Regions from separate parts of the Kitasatospora sp. NPDC006697 genome, predicted to be linked through region 1. Evidence: riboswitches for the same ligand, from Rfam matches in the RefSeq annotation. Region 1 holds a riboswitch; each other region holds the start of a gene.

Region 1 (4,571 bases):
GCGGCCTCGGCGGCCTGCCCGGCCGGGGCGAGGATCTGCAGGGTACCGGGAGCGCCGGCGCCGAAGGACTGCTGGACGGCGGTGTAGCCGGCCCGGGCGCTGGCCTCGCCGGGCAGCACGGCGATCGAGGGCATCGCGGTGCGCAGCCCGATCACCGGCGCGGCCAGCGCGAGCAGCGCGACCAGGGCCAGCGCCCCGTACCGCACCGGCCTGCGCCAGAGCCGCTCACCCCAGGCGGCGAACCGCGGCGAGTGGTGCTCGCTCTTCTTCGCCCAGGGCAGCGAGAGCTTGTCGATCCGGCGGCCCAGCCTGCCGAGCACGGCGGGCAGCAGGGTCAGGGTGGCGCCGAGCACGAAGAGCACGGCGAGCATGATCCCGCCGGCCATGGAGCGGAAGGCGGGGGACGGCACCAGCAGCACGGCGGAGAGGCTGACCAGCACGGTCCCGCCGGAGAGCAGCACCGCCTTGCCCGCGGTGTCCATGGTCTCGGCGACGGCCTGCGCGGTCGACTTCCCGTGCCCCATCCGGGCGCTGCGGAACCTGACCACCAGGAAGAGCGCGTAGTCGATGCCGAGCGCCAGGGCGAACATCATGGCGAAGTTCATCGCCCAGACCGAGACCGGGAAGAGGTGGCTGATCAGCACCAGCGAGCCGGCCGAGGCGGCCAGCCCGGCCATGGTGAGCAGCAGCGGCAGGCCGGCGGCGACCAGCGAGCCGAAGGCCAGCACCAGGATGCCGAGGGTGACCGGCCAGGACATGAACTCGGACTTCATCATGGCGTCGTGGTTGGCGGTGTTGAAGTCGCTCCAGAGCACCGAGGCCCCCGTGGCGTGCACCTCGATGCCGTGGCCGGAGAGCGCCTGCAGCGGCCCCTTGAGGTCGTCGGCGGCGCGCACCATCTCGTCCGGGCTGGCCTTGGCTCCGGCCAGCAGCACGGCGGTGCGGCCGTCCTGGCTGATGGTGGCGCCGGGCTGCGGCGCGAGGACGCCCGAGATCCGGGAGTCGGCGGCGGCCAGCCGGCCGGCTTCGCCGATCACCTGCTGCACGGGCTGGTCGGTGATCGGCCGGTCGGCGGCGATCACGATCTGCAGCGCCGAGGAGGCGTTCCCGGCGAAGTGCTGCTCCGCGAGCTGGCGGACCTTGACCGAGTCGGAGCCGTTGGCCTGCCAGCCGGCGCCGGAGAGCGCGGTGGTGACCTCGGGCGCGAAGGCGCCGAGGCCGACCACGATCAGCAGCCAGCCGATCAGCACGGTCTTGGTGTGGTGCACGGCCCACAGGCCCAGGCGGCCGAGCGGCCCGGGGCGGGCCTGGCCCTGCGCGGACGCGGGGTGGGGGGCGAGGGTGGTCACGGTGGAACTCCTGATTCGATACCGAGGGGGGTATGTTCTCGGGCAGGCGAAAGTCCAACGCCCGGCCGCCCGGCAGGAGGAGCCGGGGCCCTCCTCCTTCAGCACCTCGCCCCGTCGGCCCGCTCGCCGCCGGTGCGCGCGTCGGGCACCAGCGGCGCGTCCGCCCGCCCGAGCAGCGAGGCGAGCGCGTCCACGGTGAACCGGGCGGGCACGGCAGAGGCAGTCCAGGTAGTACCGGGCGAGTACATGCGGTGATCTCCTGATACCGGTGGGGGTATATGCCGGATGTCACCCACGATACCCCCACCGGTATCCAAAGGCGTCATCCGCCGCCCGCGCCCGCCGCCGCGATCCTCGGCGCCGGGGACGGCAGGCGGCCGGCCGACCGGTTCGGCGGACGCACCCTGCAGCGCGTCTTCGCCGTGGCCCCGCTCACCGTCGCCGCCCTGATGGGCGTGCACGCCCTGCTCCCCTGACCCGGGCGTGGCGGACCGCCCCCAGGTGGCGGGCTTGTCGGTGACCGCATGTCACCTTTACGGTGGCTCTTGCCGTGGTGTTCGGGAAGACCGGTGCACTGTGCTCGCGCACAGGAGTCCGGAGCGGCCCTCGCCACTGTGATCGGGTAGTCCCCGCACCGTTCCCGCCGGTCCGCCGACGGGTGGTCACTGGACGCGCAGCGTCCGGGAAGGCCGGGTGCGGGAGCGTCCGCACGCCTCGAGCCGGGGCGGGCGGGCACCCCGTCAGCCAGGAGACCGGCCACGGCACCGCGAGTGAACTGTCCACGAGGTGTTGGAGAGGCTGCCTGGTATGGCCGTGCCCGAAACCGTTGTCCGCCCGTCCCCGTCCGACTCCCTGCGCTGGGAGCGCCGGGACTGGATCCGCACCGGCGGCCTGATGGCGGTGATCGCCGGAATGCACGTGGCGGCCTTCGGCATCCTGCTCGCCCTGGTCGTCCCGCACCACTACTCGGCCGGCACCCAGGTCTTCGGCCTGGGTCTGGGCATCACCGCCTACACCCTCGGCATGCGGCACGCCTTCGACGCGGACCACATCGCGGCGATCGACAACACCACCCGCAAGCTGATGGCCGACGGCAAGCGGCCGGTCTCGGTCGGCTTCTGGTTCGCGCTGGGCCACTCCAGCATCGTGGTGGTGCTGGCCACCCTGGTCGCCGCGGGCGCCAAGGTGGTCGGCACCCTGACCGACGACAACTCGGGCACCCACCGAGTGCTCGGGGTGGTCAGCACCAGCGTCTCCGGCGGCTTCCTCTACCTGATCGCCGCGCTCAACCTGGTCGCGCTGACCGGCATCTACCGGGTCTTCCGGGCGATGCGGGCCGGGCAGTTCGACGAGCACGAGCTGGAGAAGCACCTGGACGGCCGGGGCTTCATGAACCGGATCCTGGGCCGGCTGACCAAGTCGATCACCCGCCCCGGCCAGATGTACCTGGTCGGCCTGCTCTTCGGCATCGGCTTCGACACCGCCACCGAGGTCTCGCTGATGGTGATGGCCGGCTCCGGCGCGGCGGCCGGCCTGCCCTGGTACGCGATCCTCTGCCTGCCGCTGCTCTTCGCCTCCGGCATGAGCCTCTTCGACACCCTCGACGGCACCTTCATGAACTTCGCCTACCACTGGGCCTTCGCCAACCCGGTCCGCAAGGTCTACTACAACCTCACCATCACCGGGCTGTCGATAGCCGTCGCCTTCCTGATCGGCACCATCGAGCTGGTCGGGGTGCTGCACGAGCAGCTGGACCTGGCGGATCCGGTCACCGGCTGGATCTCCGGGATCGACCTGAACAACGTGGGCTTCGTGATCGTCGGCCTCTTCGTGGTGGTCTGGGCGGGCGCGCTGGCCTACTGGCGGCTCGGCAAGGTGGAGAGCCGCTGGCCGGCCAAGGGCTGACGGCCGCTCAGCCCGCGCCGAGCACGCTCGCCCGGTGCGCGGCGTCGCCCGGGCGGGCGGGGGCCTCCACGCTGGGCAGCGGACGGCCGGTCACCGCCTCGAAGGCGCCGACCAGTTCGCGCACCGGGGTACCGGTGCCGCTGCCGAGGTCGATCACCCGGTGGCCCTGCGGCCGTCGGCGAACCCGCGGCGCCCGGTGACCAGGCTGTCCAGGATGACGGGCTGGTCGCCGTGGTCGGCGAGGCGGGAAGCGACGGTGCTGCCAAACAAAAACAAACCACCCTCGCCCGGCCCCCGAAGTCCCCGCCCCTCCGCGCCCGGTGCGGCAGACTGGGCCCGTGGCAGTCCGTCCCCCCGGCTCCGCCCCGGCGCCCGCGGGCTGCTGACGCCGTGACCGAAGGGACCCCACCCGTGTCCGCCCAGCTCTCCGACGCCCTGAAGCAGCTCATCGACACCACCCCGGTCTTCGCCACCGTGGCCACCATCCAGCCCGACGGCAGCCCGCAGCTCTCCGTCGTCTGGATCACCCGGGACGGCGACGACCTGCTGATCTCCACCACCATCGGCCGCCGCAAGGAGCTCAACCTGCGCCGCGACCCGCGGATCACCGTGATGGTCAACCCGGCCAACGCGCCGTACACCTACGCCGAGGTCCGCGGCACCGCCACCCTCACCACCGAGGGCGGCCAGGAGCTGATCGACGCGCTCTCCGTCAAGTACACCGGCAAGCACTACGCCGACTTCAACCCCGGCTCCGCCGACGACGCCCCGCGCGTGGTGGTCCGGGTGACGCCGCGCAAGGTGGTGGGGCGGATCTGACCCGGTCTCAGGCCAGGTCGGCGGCCGGGATCTCCACGTACCACTCCCGGCCGAGCAGCGCCGCGAAGACCGGGGCCGGCAGCCGGGTGAGCAGCTGGAAGAGGCCGGCCGAGCGGCCGCTGCCCGACAGCTGCGAGCGGTGCGCGGCGAGCGCCGCCTGCTTCTGGCGGGCGTAGGCGCGCACGTCGATCCGGTGGGTGATCGCGGCGCGCGGGCTGTAGGCGCGGGCAAGCTCCTCGCGGTCGTAGCGCACCGGGACCCGCAGTGCCCGGGCCGTCCGCACCAGCAGCCTGACCCGCTCCCGCGGCAGGGTCGCCTCCAGCAGCCGCACCCCCGGCACCTGGGCGGCCGCCCGCCGGGCCACCTGGTGCGCCTTGCGGTGGTCCCGGTGCCCGTAGCCGCCGTTGGCGTCGTAGCCGAGCAGCAGGTCGGCCCGCTCCTCGGTGATCAGCGCGGCCAGCCGCCCGGCCGCCTCCGCGGTGTCCGCCCGGACGAACC
Region 2 (4,571 bases), on a different contig from region 1:
GCCGGCAGGTGTGGCGCGACGAGCACGCCAGCTGGTGGGCCTCCACGCTGTCCCTGACGGACCTGAGCAAGCTGATCCACAACGTGGACATCGTGCTGCTCCCCTACTACCTGTTCCTGCACGTCTGGATCGACGTCTTCGGCGACTCGGCCACCGCCCTGCGGCTGCCCTCCGCGATCGCCATGGCGCTGGCCGCCGGCCTGCTGGCGCTGCTCGGGCGCCGGCTCTTCACCCCCGCCGTGGGCCTGCTGGCGGGCCTGCTGATGGCCGCGGTGCCCAGCGTCACCCGGTACGGCCAGGAGGCCCGCCCGTACGCCTTCGCGGTGCTGATCACCGTCGTCTCCACCCTGCTGCTGGTCCGGGCGCTGGACCGGCGCTCGCTGAAGGCCTGGACCGCCTACACGGTCACCGTGCCGCTGCTCGGCTGGACCCACCTGGTGACCCTGTGCCTGCTGGCCGGCCACCTCGCCGCGGTGCTGACCGGCACCAGGCGGGCCGACCGGGTGCCCCGCTGGGCGTTCACCGCGGCGGTGGCCACCGGGGGCTCGCTGACCGTCCCCATGGCCCTCCAGGGCTCCACGCAGAGCGCCCAGGTCGCCTGGAACAAGACCGGCCTGGCCGATCTGAAGGCCTATCCGGACACCCTCTTCCTCTCCTGGCACCTCGGCCTCGGGCTGATGGCGGTCGGCCTGCTGGGCCTGCTGGCGGCCCGCCGGCACGCCGCCCTGCTCGCCGGCTGGACGCTGCTGCCGCCGCTGGCCACCTTCGCCACCGCGAGCTGGCTCCACCTCTTCCTCAACCGCTACCTGCTCTTCACCGTGCCCGGGTGGGCCCTGCTCGCCGCCGCGGCGGTCTGCCGGGTGGCCGCCCCGGTGGCCCGGGGCTCCCGGGTGGCGCTGCCGCGGGCCGTGCTCTGCTGGCTGCTGGCCGGCGCCGCGGCGGCCGGGGTCGGCTGGACCGCCCGGCCGGAGATCGGGGCCACCCACCGCGACCTGGTGGGCGAGCCGGACTACGACCAGCTGACCCGGATCATGCTGGGCGACCAGCGCCCGGGCGACGGCATCGTCTACAGCAGCACCGTGATGGCCCGGATGTCGATGGCCTACGAGCTGCGCCACGTCCAAACCGCGCCCAGGGACATCCTGCTCCAGCGCTCCGCCGCCGGCCTCGGGCTGTACTCGGCCGAGGAGTGCGACGACCCGGACGCCTGCGCGGCCAACACCAACCGGATCTGGCTGGTCGCCACCGGCACCGGCGCGGACCCGTACGCGGCCCTCCCGCCGCAGACCGCGGAGCTCCTGCGCACCCAGTTCCAGGCCACCCGGACCGATGTCCTGGCCCAGGTCCGGCTGCTCCTGCTGGAGCGGGTCCACCCGTCCCGCCGGGCCTCCGCGGCGGACGACCTCGGCAACCACAACGTGCAGATGGCGCCCGGAACCAGTTGACCCTGTGTTGGGTCTCTACCACGTCGCGACACTACATATGGGCTTGCATGGCCCAAGCTCCACTACATGTATGCTCACTACCGCTGTCGAAGCAGGGGAACCCGGTGCGATTCCGGGGCTGCCCCGCAGCGGTGAGCGGGGCTGCCCGCGAGTCCGATGACCTGCCGTCAGCGTGCCTACCGGTCTTCCCGCCGAGACCCGACAGCACTTGTACGAAACGTCCGGGCCTCGCGGGTGGGCCAGGGTGATGGCGCGTGCCGGGGCAGTCCGGCGCGCCGGTCTCCCCTGCCCCCGCGCGGCCCCGGACACCCCGCCGTCCGCCGCCACAGGAGAGAGTGCGCCTTGACCGTCGCCGCCTCAGTTGCCCTGCCCTCACAGGGGCTCGCCGACAGCCCGTCCGACCCCGGTGCGGACCTGTTGCGACTGCTCACCGACCGGAGCGCCGACCTCCCCCAGGTGGATCCCGGCCACGTCGCCGCCGCCGCGCTGCGCGGCCGTCACGCCGGTTCGGACTTCGCCGAACTGCGCGGACTGGCCGTGGACGCCGCCGCTTCGATGATCGCCGAGGACCCCCAGTACTCGAAGCTCGCCGCCCGCCTGCTGGCCCGCGAGATCGAGGACGAGGCGGTCTCCCAGGGTGCCGTCAGCTTCGCCGCCTCGGTGGCCGTGGGCCACGCCGAGGGCCTGATCGGCGACACCACCGCCGAGTTGGTGGCCAAGCACGCGGACGCCTTCAACGCGCTGGTCGACCCGCACGGCGATGACCGGTTCGAGTACTTCGGCCTGCGCACCGTGCAGTCCCGCTACCTGCTGCGCCACCCGATCACCCGCAAGGTGGTGGAGACCCCGCAGTACTTCCTGCTCCGGGTCGCGGCGGGCCTGGCGGTCGGCGACTCCGCGCAGTCGGTGGCCGAGGTGGCCGAGCTGTACCGCCTGATGAGCCGGCTGGAGTACCTGACCAGCTCCCCCACCCTCTTCAACTCCGGCACCCGGCACCCGCAGATGTCCAGCTGCTACCTGCTGGACTCGCCGCTGGACAACCTGGACTCGATCTACAACCGGTACGCCCAGATCGCCCGGCTCTCCAAGCACGCCGGCGGCATCGGCCTCTCCTACAGCCGGATCCGCTCCCGGGGCAGCCTGATCCGCGGCACCAACGGCAAGTCCAACGGCATCGTGCCGTTCCTGCGCACCCTGGACTCCTCGGTGGCGGCGGTCAACCAGGGCGGCCGGCGCAAGGGCGCGGCCTGCGTCTACCTGGAGACCTGGCACGCGGACATCGAGGAGTTCCTGGAGCTGCGGGACAACACCGGCGAGGAGGCCCGCCGGACCCACAACCTCAACCTGGCGCACTGGATCCCGGACGAGTTCATGCGCCGGGTCAACGCCAACGCCGACTGGTCGCTCTTCTCCCCGGCCGACGTGCCCGAGCTGGTCGACCTGTGGGGCGAGGAGTTCGACGAGGCCTACCTGAAGGCCGAACAGGCCGGCAAGGCCGTCCGCACCATCCCGGCACAGACCCTCTACGCCCGGATGATGCGCACCCTGGCGCAGACCGGCAACGGCTGGATGACCTTCAAGGACGCCTCCAACCGGGCCGCCAACCAGACCGCGCTGCCGGGCCGCACGGTGCACTCCTCCAACCTGTGCACCGAGATCCTCGAGGTCACCGACGACTCGGAGACCGCGGTCTGCAACCTCGGCTCGGTCAACCTGGGCGCCCACGTGGCCGACGGCGCCTCCGCCGCCGACCTGCTGAACGCGATGGACTGGGAGCGGCTGGACGCCACCGTGCGCACCGCGGTGACCTTCCTGGACCGCGTGGTGGACATCAACTTCTACCCGACCACCGAGGCCGGCACCTCCAACTCCCGCTGGCGGCCGGTCGGCCTGGGCGTGATGGGCCTCCAGGACGTCTTCTTCAAGCTGCGGCTGACCTTCGACTCGCCCGAGGCGAAGGAGCTCTCCACGCTGATCGCCGAGCGGATCATGCTAACCGCCTACGAGCGCTCCAGCGAGCTGGCCGAGCAGTTCGGCCGGCACCCGGCCTACGCCGAGACCCGGGCGGCCCGCGGCCAGCTGCACATCGACCACTTCTTCACAGACCAGCACAGCGAGGGCGCCCCGCACTGGCAGGAGCGCTGGGACGAGCTGCGCGCCACCATCGCCCGCACCGGCCTGCGCAACTCGCTGCTGCTGGCGATCGCCCCGACCGCCACCATCGCCTCGATCGCCGGCGTCTACGAGTGCATCGAGCCGCAGGTCTCCAACCTCTTCAAGCGCGAGACCCTGTCCGGCGAGTTCCTCCAGGTCAACCCGTACCTGGTGAAGGAGCTCAAGGACCTGGGCGTCTGGGACCAGCAGACCCGGGACGCGCTGCGCGACGCCAACGGCTCGGTGCAGGAGCTGAACTGGCTGCCCGAGGAGGTGCGCGAGCTCTACCGCACCGCCTGGGAGCTGCCGCAGCGGGCGCTGATCGACCTGGCCGCCGCGCGCCAGCCGTACATCGACCAGAGCCAGTCGCTGAACCTCTTCATGGCGGCGCCGACCATCGGCAAGCTCAGCTCGATGTACGCCTACGCCTGGAAGGTCGGTCTCAAGACCACCTACTACCTGCGCTCGCGCCCCGCGACCCGGATCGCCCAGGCCGCCTCCGGCGCGGCCCGCCCCGCGACCGCGGCCCCCGTCAGCATCCCCTCCCCCACCATGACCCAGGCCGAACAGGACGCCATCGCCTGCTCCCTGGAGAATCCCGAGTCCTGCGAGGCCTGCCAGTGACCACTCCTGACAAGCGGAAGATGCTGCTCGACCCCGGCTTCGAGCTGACCCTGCGTCCGATGCGCTACCCGTCCTTCTACGACCGGTACCGGGACGCGATCAAGAACACCTGGACCGTGGAGGAGGTGGACCTGCACTCCGACGTCGCCGACCTGGCCAAGCTGAGCGAGGGCGAGCGCCACCTGATCGGCCGTCTGGTCGCCTTCTTCGCCACCGGTGACTCGATCGTCGCCAACAACGTGGTGCTGAGCCTCTACAAGCACATCAACTCCCCCGAGGCCCGGCTCTACCTCTCCCGGCAGCTGTTCGAGGAGGCCGTGCACGTCCAGTTCTACCTGACCCTGCTGG
Region 3 (4,571 bases), on a different contig from region 1:
CCGGGCCAGCAGCGGCCGCTCCAGGCCGCGCTCGCGCAGCCAGGCCAGGTCGGCGACGGTGGCCCGGGTGCCGGGCAGCACCACCAGGTCGGCGTCGGCCAGCTCCTCCGGCCGGGTCGCCCAGCGCACCAGCACGCCCGGCTCCTGGGCGAGCGCGTCCAGGTCGGTGAAGTTGGAGAGCCGGGGCAGCCGCAGCACCGCCACCCGCAGCACGTCCGCGCCCACCGGCCCGGTGGCCGCCGAGCGGTCCACGGCGGTGGCGAGGTCGAGCGAGTCCTCGGCGTCCAGCCAGAGGTCCGGCAGCATCGGCAGGGTGCCCAGCACCGGACGGCCGGTCAGCTCGTGCAGCATGTCCAGCCCCGGCGCGAGCAGCCGGGCGTCGCCGCGGAACTTGTTCACCAGCCAGCCCGCCACCAGCGCCTGGTCGGCCGCCTCCAGCAGCGCCAGGGTGCCGTACATGGCGGCGAACACCCCGCCCCGGTCGATGTCGCCGACCACCAGCACCGGCAGGCCGGCGGCCCGGGCCAGGCCCATGTTGGCGATGTCCCGGTCGCGCAGGTTGATCTCGGCGGGCGAGCCGGCGCCCTCGCACACCACCACGTCGAAGCGGCGGCGCAGATCGGCCAGGCACTCCAGCGAACGCTCCAACAGGTAGGGCTTGCGCTCCCGGTAGTCCAGCGCGCCCACCTCGGCCACTGCGCGCCCCAGCAGTACCACCTGGCTGCGCCCGTCGGCGCCCGGCTTCAGCAGCACCGGGTTCATCGCCGCCTCCGGCTCCACCCGGGCCGCCTGGGCCTGCATCACCTGGGCCCGGCCGATCTCGGCGCCGTCGGCGGTCACCATCGAGTTCAGCGACATGTTCTGCGCCTTGAACGGCGCCACCTTGACGCCCTGTCGGGCCAGCCAGCGGCAGATGCCCGCGGTCACCACGCTCTTGCCGGCGTCCGAGGTGGTGCCGGCGATCAGGATCGCGTTGCTCACCTGCGTCCCTTCCACAGCAGTCGGGCCGCCACCGTCGTCCCCAGGGCCAGCAGGCCGACCCGGCGGGAGAGGCGGCAGGCCCGCTCGATGTCCGGCACCGCCACCGGGCGCAGCTCGGCGCCCAGCACCGGGCGGTGCTCCGTCCTGGTCCCGTACTGCAGCGTGCCGCCCAGCCGGACGCCGAGGGCGCCCGCGAAGGCCGACTCCGCCTGGCCCGCGTTGGGGCTCGGGTGCGCGGCCCCGTCCCGCCGCCAGACCTGCCAGGCCCGGCCGCGGTCCTCGGCCGCCGCCACGGTCAGCAGCGCCGTCAGCCGGGCGCCCGGCCAGCCCGCCACGTCGTCCAGCCGGGCCGCCGCCCAGCCGAACCGGCGGTAGCGCGGGGACTTGTGGCCCACCATCGCGTCCAGGGTGTTGACGGCGCGGAAGGCGAGCAGGCCCGGAGTGCCGGCCAGGGCGCCCCAGGCCAGGGCGTTCACCACGGCGTCGGCGGTGTTCTCGGCCACCGACTCGACCACGGCGCGGGCGATCTGCTGCCCGTCCAGCGCGCTCGGGTCGCGGCCGCAGAGGTGCGGCAGGCGGGCGCGGGCGGCCTCGAGGTCGTCGGCGCCGAGCGCGGCGGCGATGGTGCGCGCCTCGCGGGTCAGGGAGGTGCCGCCGAGCACCGTCCAGGTGGCGAGGCCGGCGGCCACGGCCTGCCGGAGTGGCCCGGCCCGGTGCAGCAGCGCGGCCGAGCCGACGGCCACGCCGCCCACGGCGAGCGCGGTGTGCAGGGCGCCGGCGCCGCGGTGGTCGCGGTGCAGCAGGTTCTCGAGCCGGAGCGCGGCACTGCCGAAGAGGGCCACCGGGTGGCCGCGCCGGGGATCGGCGAACACCGCGTCGGCGGCGAACCCGGCCACGGCGCCGAGCGCGTAGGCCGGGGCGTGCGCGGGCGGCGGCAGGGCGCGCTGCATCGGTGCGTGTCCTCACTCAGGGTCCGCGCCCTGGATCGACGAACCGGGGGCGAGAGTTCCTGGCTCCCGGGGCGCGCTGCGGCCGACTCTCCGGCGGGCTCCCCGGTGACAGTGGCGGGACCGCGCCGGATTCGCACCGGCTTCCTCTGCTTGCCTCCGTATGGCCCATGGATACCATCACGCGGCCAAACCGCGCGTCAACAGGGAGGGCGCGCTGCCGGGCCTGCTGACGCGCCCGGCCGGCCGGCGCCCGGAGCTGTTGCGCCCGGGGCGGCCTCGATGCCGTTGACGGGCCGGAGCCTGAGCGCCCGTCGGCGGGTGAGTGGTTGATCACACGGGGGATGGGCGGGCGGGCTGACGCGGCCGTCCAGCCTGACGCGCTGTGCGACGGCCGGAGCCTGATTGCCCGTCGGCTGCCCCTCCTCCCCATCGGGTGCGTGGTTGATCACACGGGCGGATGGGCGGGCTGACGTGCGCGGCTGGTCGGCGCCCGGAGCTGCTTCGTCCGGGGCCGCCTCGCTGCCGTTGGCGGGCCGGAGCCTGAGCGCCCGTCGGCCGGCCATCCCCCTCGTCGGGTGAGTGGTTGATCACACCGGGAGCCGCCCTGGTGGGGGCGCGGGTGCTGGGCGATCGTCCAACGGGATGTCAGGCGTCGCCGAGGGGCTTCGTGCGTTCAGCGGGTGGGGTCCGGGAAGCGCGCCGCCCTACCGTCGGCGCCATGCGAAGAAGCAGGCCCCCGGCCCCCGCTCCGGTCCCGTTCTCCCCGCAGGCCGCCCGCGCGCACCGGACCGGCCTCGGCCTCACCCCGGAGCAGGTGGCGGCGGCGATGGCTGCACACGGCGTGCGGCTGCTGCCCGGGCACGTGCTGGGCTGGGAGAGCGGCGAGATCATCCCGGGGGAAGAGGAGTTCATCGCCCTCGCCCGCGCACTCTGGTGCCCGCCGGTCCAGCTGATGGGCACCCGCCCCGCCACCCTGCGGGACTTCCGGCTCGCCCGCGAACTGAGCCAGCAGCACGCGGCCACCCGGATCGGCATGGGCCTGCGCAGCTACGCGGCCGCCGAACTGACGGGCCGCTGGACCGGCGACCCGGAACAGGCCGCCGCCCTGGTGGCACTGCTCGGCATGACCCTGCGCGAGTTCGTCCGCGTCACGGGCGGCGAGGGCGAGCTGGCGGACCTGCTCCGCCGCTGCGTGGCGGGCCGCTGGCAGGCCCACCTCCCGGCGGTCGCCCGCCTGGTCCCCGTCCCACCTGCCCGCCTCACCGGGGCCCTGACGGCGCTGCAGGCGGAACACCAGGTTCCCTCCCACTGGGGATCCACCACCCAGCGCACCGCGCCGCCGCCCCCGAGCGAGCCGCACCCGGAGCGCTTCTGGGCGCTGCTGGCGGAGCAGGGGACGGGGGGTCTGGCGGTGTAGGGGAGGCCTGCCGCCGGGCGAGGGATAGAGGGGACGCGAGAGGCCGCGCAGCCCGAGCGCGCTGCCTGCCGCGAGAAGGCCCGGCCTCTCGCTGGCACCGGCGGGCGAGCAGGCGCGGGAGGTGGGGGATGGCTCGGAGGAGCCGGAGGCCGGCCCGGCTGAGCGTGCTGCCCGCCGCGCGAAGGCCCAGCCCCAGGAGCCACGCCCGGCTCGCGCGGGCGAGGAGGCAGCGGAGCGCGACGCCGATGGCGGGGGTGAGGGAGTGGCTGCCACGACCCGGGCGCGAGATCGCGGTGAGGAGGAGGCCAGTGGTGACATGACTGGGGCGTGTTTCCGTTGACGAATCTCTTCCTGATGACGCCGGGCGGTTGCCGCCGGGGCATGCCCGCCACCGGCCCCACGACGACTTCTCGGCCGCCGGCCTCCGGCCGGGCGGCACCATGGCTCCTCCTCGGCACTGGTGTCACGACCGGGGCGCTTTCCGTCGGCGAGTCTCTTCCTGATGGCATACACGCCCCCGGCCTTCGGCCGGGAGGGCCCCACGACGGTCTCTCGTCGATCGCCGATGACCCCATCCCCTCCGGCCAGGAGGGCCCCCGCCGCCGATGCCCGCCCCGGTGGGCCCCCGCCGAAGGCCGGGGGACACGACCGCCGTCCGACGCGGGGAGGAGCGGGCAAGCTAGGAACCGGACGGCCGTCCCCCGGTGGCCGCACGTGCGGCAGCGCGGTCAACTGGTGGGGTCAGTGAGATCCGAGGACCAACAGCTCCGGGGAGTGCCCATGCGTTGGGGAACCGTTGTCGCCGCGGCCACCACCGTCGTCATCGGGGCGGGGGCGGTCGCCCTGATGGTGGGGCGCCGGGTCGCCGATCTGACGATCCGTCCGGGGCATGCGGAGGTGGGGCCGGTGGCGGGGGAGCCGGTGCTGAAGGTGCATCGGATGGGGGAGCGCGAGGTGGTGCTGACCCGGACGGTGGCGAGTGCGCGGCGCGGGCGGTACGCGGTGGAGTGGCGGGGTGGGCACGCCGTGGTGGGGGAGGTGCTGGCGACGGGGCCGCAGACGGTGACCCGGCGGGTGGAGTCGGTGGCGGGCACGCCGCCGGCGGACGGGGCCGAGGTGGAGCTGACCAACCGGGTGCTGCGCGGCGATCCGGGGTCGGCCTGCGGGTTGGACTACATGGACGTGGTGGTCGACGGCGAGCTGGGCCTGCTGCCCGCCTGGTA

What was found. Region 1 has a riboswitch for cobalamin ahead of ACFYNO_RS17375 (HoxN/HupN/NixA family nickel/cobalt transporter). Riboswitches for the same ligand answer to the same signal wherever they lie in the genome.
Region 2: linked by a shared signal. The riboswitch ahead of ACFYNO_RS08210 (ribonucleoside-diphosphate reductase subunit alpha) and the one ahead of ACFYNO_RS17375 (HoxN/HupN/NixA family nickel/cobalt transporter) in region 1 are both predicted to bind cobalamin.
Region 3: linked by a shared signal. The riboswitch ahead of ACFYNO_RS24525 (cobalamin biosynthesis protein) and the one ahead of ACFYNO_RS17375 (HoxN/HupN/NixA family nickel/cobalt transporter) in region 1 are both predicted to bind cobalamin.

The regions. Positions count from the first base shown of each region.
Region 1 covers NZ_JBIAGU010000011.1:99,672-104,242, reverse strand. The annotation lists gene ACFYNO_RS17390 (MMPL family transporter) at 1-1,349, opposite strand, end outside; gene ACFYNO_RS17385 (hypothetical protein) at 1,448-1,597, opposite strand; gene ACFYNO_RS17380 (hypothetical protein) at 1,628-1,825, shown strand; cobalamin riboswitch at 1,869-2,125, shown strand; gene ACFYNO_RS17375 (HoxN/HupN/NixA family nickel/cobalt transporter) at 2,157-3,254, shown strand; gene ACFYNO_RS17370 (hypothetical protein) at 3,262-3,411, opposite strand; gene ACFYNO_RS17365 (PPOX class F420-dependent oxidoreductase) at 3,666-4,073, shown strand; gene ACFYNO_RS17360 (PIG-L deacetylase family protein) at 4,081-4,571, opposite strand, start outside.
Region 2 covers NZ_JBIAGU010000004.1:245,880-250,450, forward strand. The annotation lists gene ACFYNO_RS08205 (glycosyltransferase family 39 protein) at 1-1,445, shown strand, start outside; cobalamin riboswitch at 1,509-1,629, shown strand; gene ACFYNO_RS08210 (ribonucleoside-diphosphate reductase subunit alpha) at 1,788-4,223, shown strand; gene ACFYNO_RS08215 (ribonucleotide-diphosphate reductase subunit beta) at 4,244-4,571, shown strand, end outside.
Region 3 covers NZ_JBIAGU010000018.1:140,805-145,375, reverse strand. The annotation lists gene ACFYNO_RS24530 (cobyric acid synthase) at 1-981, opposite strand, end outside; gene ACFYNO_RS24525 (cobalamin biosynthesis protein) at 978-1,931, opposite strand; cobalamin riboswitch at 1,962-2,125, opposite strand; gene ACFYNO_RS24520 (transcriptional regulator) at 2,650-3,348, shown strand; gene ACFYNO_RS24515 (alpha/beta hydrolase) at 4,129-4,571, shown strand, end outside.